One region of the Pseudoalteromonas sp. MQS005 genome, then DNA from elsewhere that is predicted to be linked to it. Evidence: predicted binding sites of a transcription regulator. Region 1 holds the regulator's gene; the other holds the start of a gene.

Region 1 (3,447 bases):
GTGGAATAGCAATGCCTCGACCAATGCCTGTACTTCCAAGCTTTTCTCTTGCAGTTAATGCATTAAGAATATCTTGTTGTGTTAAATAGGGCAGCTTATTGTGAGCCAATTCACTGATAAATTCTAAAATTCTTTTTTTACTATTAAAAAGGACCGCAGCTTTACTGCAGTCCTGACAGATAAGTGAGCTTAGTTTCATAGTGTTAGTGTCGAGCAAGTTTCTCTTTGTGTTTAATTACTTGACGATCTAGCTTGTCAATGAGCGAGTCTATAGCGGCATACATATCTTGATGCTCAGTAGAGGCAAAAATCTCAGCGCCACTAACATGAACGGTTGCTTCAGCTTTTTGGTTTAGTTTTTCTACATCGAGAATAACGTGCACATTCGTTATGTGATCAGTGTGCCTCTGTAACTTCGAAAATTTACTATTTACGTAGTCTCTAAGCGAGTCGGTAATATCTACATGGCGACCAGTTAAATTCAGTTGCATAAACATTTTCCTCTTTGTTGTACGCCTTAAATCAAACTTTTACGTTGATTAGACGGGGGAATAGCTAGAGATTCGCGATATTTTGCAATGGTTCTCCTCGCTACTTTAATTCCTTGCTCTGCCAATATATCTGCAATTTTACTATCACTCAATGGTTTAGCTGAGTTTTCTGCAGCGATTAATTTTTTAATTAATGCACGTATTGCTGTTGATGAACATTCGCCACCATTTTCAGTACTTACATGGCTTGAAAAGAAATATTTAAGCTCAAAAATGCCACGTGGTGTATGCATGTATTTTTGCGTAGTAACACGCGATATAGTCGACTCGTGCATTTCCACCATTTCAGCCACATCGTTAAGCACCATAGGCTTCATAGCCTCAGGACCGTGTTCAAAAAAGGCCTGTTGCTGCTGCACAATACAGTTGGTTACTTTAAGTAGCGTGTCATTTCTACTTTCTAAGCTTTTTATAAACCATTTAGCCTCTTGTAAGTGCGAGCGAATAAACTGGCTATCACCACTTGATTTAACCGTACGCGACATAGCTGCATATTGGCTATTTACTCTGATCTTAGGCATGCTATCTGGGTTTAATTCAACTACCCAACGACCTTTAACTTTTTTAACCGACACATCAGGAATAACGTATTCAGACTCTTCTCTAACAATAGTGTCTGCCGGTTTTGGGCTGAGCGTATGAATCAACGTCATGATTTCTTTAAGCTCATCTTCTTTAAGCTTTGTTTTTTTCATCAACGTGCGATAGTCACGTGCAGCAAGTAAATCAATATGATCGGTTAAGATCATTTTTGTTTCGTTTAAAAAAGGTGTGTCTTTATCAAATTGATTTAGCTGAATACACAAGCACTCTTGTAAACTACGCGCGGCTATTCCCACTGGATCAAATAGTTGAATACGCTTTAGTACCGCTTCTATTTCGTCAAGTTCAACTTCATCTTCGCCGTCGTTTTCTTGGTTAAAGCTTTCTAATATTTCTTCACAGCTAAGGGTTAGAATCCCTGAGTCGTCCACAGCTTCTACAATTGCAATAGCTATCGCTTCATCGGTAGGGCTAAACGGCGTCAATTGAAGTTGCCACATTAAATACTCATGCAGCGTTTCAGTCGAAGAGCCTTGATAAATAGATTCATCTTCTGGCATTGGGCCCGATGAAGAGGCAGGCGCTGCGCTCATATATTCATCCCAAGTAACATCCATAGCCATATCATCGCTAATGGTGTCTTTGGTCATTGCTTCGCCGCTGTCTTGCTCATACTCGCTAGGTTTATCGTCAGCTGAGGCACTTAGCGTTAAGTCATCGTTATCGGCTTTTTGTTCGTTTTTACCTGCAGTGTCTTCGCTGTAATCGTGTTCTTCAACTTCAAGCAAGGGGTTGCTATCGAGCGCTTCTTGAATTTCTTGCTGGAGATCCAATGTACTGAGTTGCAATAAGCGAATTGCTTGTTGCAACTGTGGAGTCATTGTAAGTTGCTGGCCCATGCGCAGCTGTAATGATTGCCTCATGTATCTCTAACAATCCTTTTAAATTAGTATGATTAATCTTAGCAGATGCTTAGTGGAATAACACACATATTAGAGCTTGAACTGCTCGCCCAAATAAACATCGCGTACTGTTTTATCGTTTAATACGTATTCAGGAGTGCCTGATGCAATTAACTCCCCATGAGAAACTATGTAGGCTTTTTCACAAACATCAAGTGTTTCGCGCACGTTATGGTCTGTAATAAGTACGCCAATGCCACGGTTTTTAAGATGCTCTATAATCTTTTTAATATCTAATACTGAGATAGGATCAACCCCCGCAAAGGGTTCGTCTAAAAGGATAAATTTAGGGTTTGCTGCTAACGCGCGAGCAATTTCAACGCGGCGACGTTCACCACCTGATAAGGCCATACCTTGGCTGTCGCGGATATGCTGAATGCTAAATTCATCAAGTAAATTATTTAAGGTATCTTCGCGTTGTTGTTTATTTAATTCTTTACGTGTTTCTAAGATAGCCATTAAGTTTTGATAAACAGTCAGCTTTCTAAAAATAGACGACTCCTGCGGTAAATAACCAATCCCTAAACGCGCCCGGCTGTGCATCGGTAATAAAGTAATATCTTTATCATCAATTGATATTTTGCCTTTATCGCTAGGGACAAGGCCTACAATCATATAAAAAGTGGTGGTTTTACCTGCACCATTAGGGCCAAGTAACCCCACAATACTGCCAGCTTCAACCTCTAGGCCAACGTTTTTTACAACTTCACGACCTTTGTAGCTTTTAGCTAATAGCTCTGCTTTTAATGTGCTCATGGTTGGCCTTTATCATCTTCTTTTTTATTTTCAACAGGGACTAAAATAGTGTGTACACGGTCTGTTGAGTTTTCGTCTTTTTCTGCGCTAATTAACTGCTGCTCGATATCGTAAGTGATACTTTTAGCTGTTATTTTTTGACCTGCTTGAGCAATGCTTGCATCGCCGATTAAGGTTAAAAAACGCAGCGACACATCGTAACGCACTTCATTAGCACTGGCACTCATTATGGTGCCATCAGCTTGTGTTTCTTCAAAATATGCAGGGCTGCCTGTGGCAATTAATAACTGTTTGTTATCGCCTAGGTCATCGCGTTTGTGCACTTCTAAACGGTCAGCTGTGATACGGCGATTACCATGAATAATTTCAACATTTTTCTCAAAAATGCCTACGTTTTCTTTTAATTGACCTTCTTGCTTATCTGCACTAATTGAAATTTGATTAGCAGCGGGGGCTTCAGCAGGTTCAGCGCCATTACTGTTAAAAGCAATTAATAGTGAGGGAACAATTAAAATTTTAAATAGGTTATTGGTCATAATATAGGGTTCGCGTATGGTTAATAAGTTTAATCACCTCGGTTTTTAAATCGGCCTCAAGGCCTTTACCTGTGATTTTTAAATTAGGTCCTGTAATAA
Region 2 (3,447 bases), on a different contig from region 1:
ATTTGTTGTAGCAGCTTGATCCCGCCAATTTATCTCTACATCAACAGGAAAGCTTGCACCATTTGAAAGCAAGTCAGATAACCCTGCAGCAGCTCCTGCACCACCTGGCACTGTTAATGGGTTAAATGTATTACCTGTGTTCGCAATACCATTAGTATCTTGCGGAAGACCACTAGAATCAAATTTAAATGTGCTTATTGGTGTATAGGGAGCCACCGTTTGCTCTACACCATTAGTATCAAAGGATTTACCGTCTAATGTAGCATGCACATCCCATTGATTCTCATCGCCGGGAACGCTGGGGTCATTTTTAACAAAGAAAAATTGAATTACATGAGGTTCACCTAATGAGTCATAAACCGTTGTTGAGGTCGATGAATTGTAAGTCGCACTCTCGGCTGGATCAAAAGGAAGAGTTGGAGAATCTACTCGTGAATCAAGGTTAAATGAACTATATACAGTTGTTGTTGCACGAGGAGAACCAGACGAATCAGGAATTTGTAAAGCAGAAGAAGTACTAAGACTTACAGAAGTCGTATCTCCTGTTGCTTCATCGACAGGAAAACCTTGTAAATAATTGCCTTTAGCATCAACAACAAAGTTATCTTTATTAAGCTTAAACGCGCCTGCACGAGTGTAAGTAAAATCTTGAGCGCCTAAATCTTGACTCATGGCAAAATAACCCTCACCCGTAATCGCTAAATCAAGTGAGTTATTAGTAAACTGCAACGAGCCTTGGTGAAACTGCTGGGCAACCATCGTGGTTTGCACACCATCACCATTTTTGGTTTTACCTGCGCTAAATACCGATGATGCGTACACATCAGCAAATTCGGCGCGAGACTCTTTAAAGCCCGTGGTATTTACGTTGGCAATGTTATTGGCGGTAACATCTAAATCTTTTTGTGCGGCAGCAAGGCCTGTTAATGCAATATTGAAGCTCATAATTAACCTCTAACCTAAAAATATTTAGCCTATTGGCTAAAAAATACATAAAATCTATTACGCGATTTCTGCGACATCAGTCAGCCTAACCGCACCTTCTTTAGTATTAATAATAATGCCACTTGAGCCATTAATATTAACACTCTCAATATTTTTGAATGTAGCTATAGGAAGGCTAGAAAACTCACCATCCGTGCTACCCTCTGCTTTAATATTATATTCACCAGGTGGTAGTCGTTCACCAGTCTCATTGGTACCATCCCATGCAAAGCGGATAGCCCCTGCAGGCTGAGTGCCTAAATCAATAGTTTTAACCAACTGCCCTGATGCATCTTCAATGCGAATCATTAAACTATCGACTGGTTTTTCAGCTAAAACAGAACCTTTTGATTCACCCGACTCATTAAGCTCAAGTGTATTCGACTCCAACAGCGCTTGTTTGCCAACCAGTGTTGATGCTTGCAATGCCGAATTTGATGTCATCGACGCGGCTAAAGACTCAAAGTTAGAGTTTAAATTTGAGATCCCTTCGGCCATGGTAAAGTTTGTCATTTGTGCAATCATCTGATCGTTATCAGCTGGTTTGCTTGGATCTTGAAAAGACAATTGCTGTGTTAACAACGAAAAGAAATCTTCTTGGGTTAACGCATCACTTTCTTCTTTTTTTGGCACTTGCTTATCTTGCCAACGTAAAGAGTCCATGTAGGATGAAGAAGTACTAATATCGTTACTCATGAGCTACCCTCAGTTACCGCTGACCTAACAGCAGTGTTTTACTTAACATTTGCTTAGCTGCATCGGCAACTTGAACATTTGTCTGATAAGAGCGAGAAGCAGAAATCATATTTGCCATCTCCTCAACAACATTCACGTTGGGTTTGTAAATATATCCATTTTCATCCGCACTAGGATGATTTGGGTTATATTCGATTTGTAGTGGTTTATTACTTTCAACCACTCCTAACACTTTTACACCAACGGCAGAGCCCTGTGGGTTGCTTGCTGACGCTGACGCTTTTGTAAGCTCCGCAGCAAATACAGGTTGTCGCGCTCGGTACGTCTCATTTTGTGAAGAGCTAATTGTATTGGCATTAGAGATATTACTTGCCGTGGTATTTAATCGCACGTTTTGCGCGCTCATACCAGAACCAGCAATATCAAACACATTATATAAACTCATAATTAGGCTCCTTGACTACCGAGGGCTTTTTTCAGGCCTTTAAATTTACCATTAAGAAACTGGACACTGGCCTGATACTCCATAGCATTCTGTGTATACAAGTTCCGTTCCACTTGTATATCAACAGAGTTGCCATCACCTGTATCTGTTTGATTTGGCGTACGAAATAGTTCATTACTACCTACACTACGGGTACCACCGGCAATGTGTTTTTCATTGGTTCTTACCATGGTATTGCCGCTTAGTTGGTTGGACTTTGCCGTTTTTAATGCTGAGGCAAAATCGATATCTTTTGCTTTATAGCCGGGCGTATCAGCATTTGCGATATTAGTAGCGAGCATTTCTGCTCTTTGCGAACGGATCAACATCGCATGCGGATGCACGCCTAATGCTTTATCAAAACTGATAGCCATAACTACCTCCAAAAAATTGACTCAGTACCGATAAAGCAATAAATGAGCCAGCAGTGAAAATAGTGATGATAAAAACAAAAAACGACGCAATAGGCGTCGTTTAGAGTAGGGATAATATATTAATGAAGGTCATTTCTTTTGATAAATGATACCAGGGTTACAACGCACCATATCAAAGTCAGTACTTAAACCAGACATAGACTCCGACGCACCTAAAAATAAATACCCCTTAGGGTTAAGTGCTTGAGAGAATTGTGCAATTATTTTAGCTTTCACCTCAGGTGAAAAGTAAATTAAAACATTACGGCAAAATATAATATCGAACTTACCCATTAAGGCGTACGAATCGAGCAAATTTAAATGCCTAAAGCTCACTTGCTTTTTCAATGAATCAACCACTTGTGCCATACCATTGCCGCTGTCTTTAAAAAACTTTTTACGACGTTCAGCAGAGAGTCCGCGAGCCAATGCCAATGCATCATATTCAGCATGTTTACACATATCAAGCATGGTATTTGATATATCTGTACCAATTATTTGTGCACCCATTTTTAAAACACCAGGGCTGCTGGATTGAAACTCAGCAACCGACATCGCTATTGAGTAGGGTTCTTGTCCTGATGAGCTCGCCGCAGACCATATTTTTAATGGCCTATTTAACGTTTTAAACTCAGGGAATAATCTGGTTTTAAGTAACTCAAACGGATACTGATCTCTAAACCACAATGTCTCATTGGTTGTCATGGCATCAACAACGGCTGCGCGCAACTGGCGCTCATGCACACCGAGAGTTTTACTTACCAATTCAGACAACGATTCAACATTAAATCGAGACATTAATGGTGCCAAACGGCTCTTTACCAAATACTGCTTATTTTCACCTAAAACAATACCGCACTGTTGTTCTAA

What was found. The regulator sigma-54, encoded in region 1, starts transcription at its own class of promoters, with help from an activator protein. The targets are predictions, from matches to a motif close to GTTGGCACGNNNNTNGNNT.
Region 2: flgB (flagellar basal body rod protein FlgB) is a predicted target of sigma-54. The motif match lies at 2,572-2,590, and genes of this name have one in related genera.

The regions. Positions count from the first base shown of each region.
Region 1 covers NZ_LYRQ01000020.1:18,526-21,972, reverse strand. The annotation lists gene ptsN (PTS IIA-like nitrogen regulatory protein PtsN) at 1-199, opposite strand, end outside; gene hpf (ribosome hibernation promoting factor) at 204-491, opposite strand; gene A9479_RS08890 (RNA polymerase factor sigma-54) at 518-2,017, opposite strand; gene lptB (LPS export ABC transporter ATP-binding protein) at 2,087-2,812, opposite strand; gene lptA (lipopolysaccharide transport periplasmic protein LptA) at 2,809-3,348, opposite strand; gene lptC (LPS export ABC transporter periplasmic protein LptC) at 3,338-3,447, opposite strand, start outside.
Region 2 covers NZ_LYRQ01000003.1:150,189-153,635, forward strand. The annotation lists gene flgE (flagellar hook protein FlgE) at 1-945, opposite strand, end outside; gene A9479_RS02800 (flagellar hook assembly protein FlgD) at 1,003-1,680, opposite strand; gene flgC (flagellar basal body rod protein FlgC) at 1,694-2,125, opposite strand; gene flgB (flagellar basal body rod protein FlgB) at 2,128-2,538, opposite strand; gene A9479_RS02815 (protein-glutamate O-methyltransferase CheR) at 2,668-3,447, opposite strand, start outside.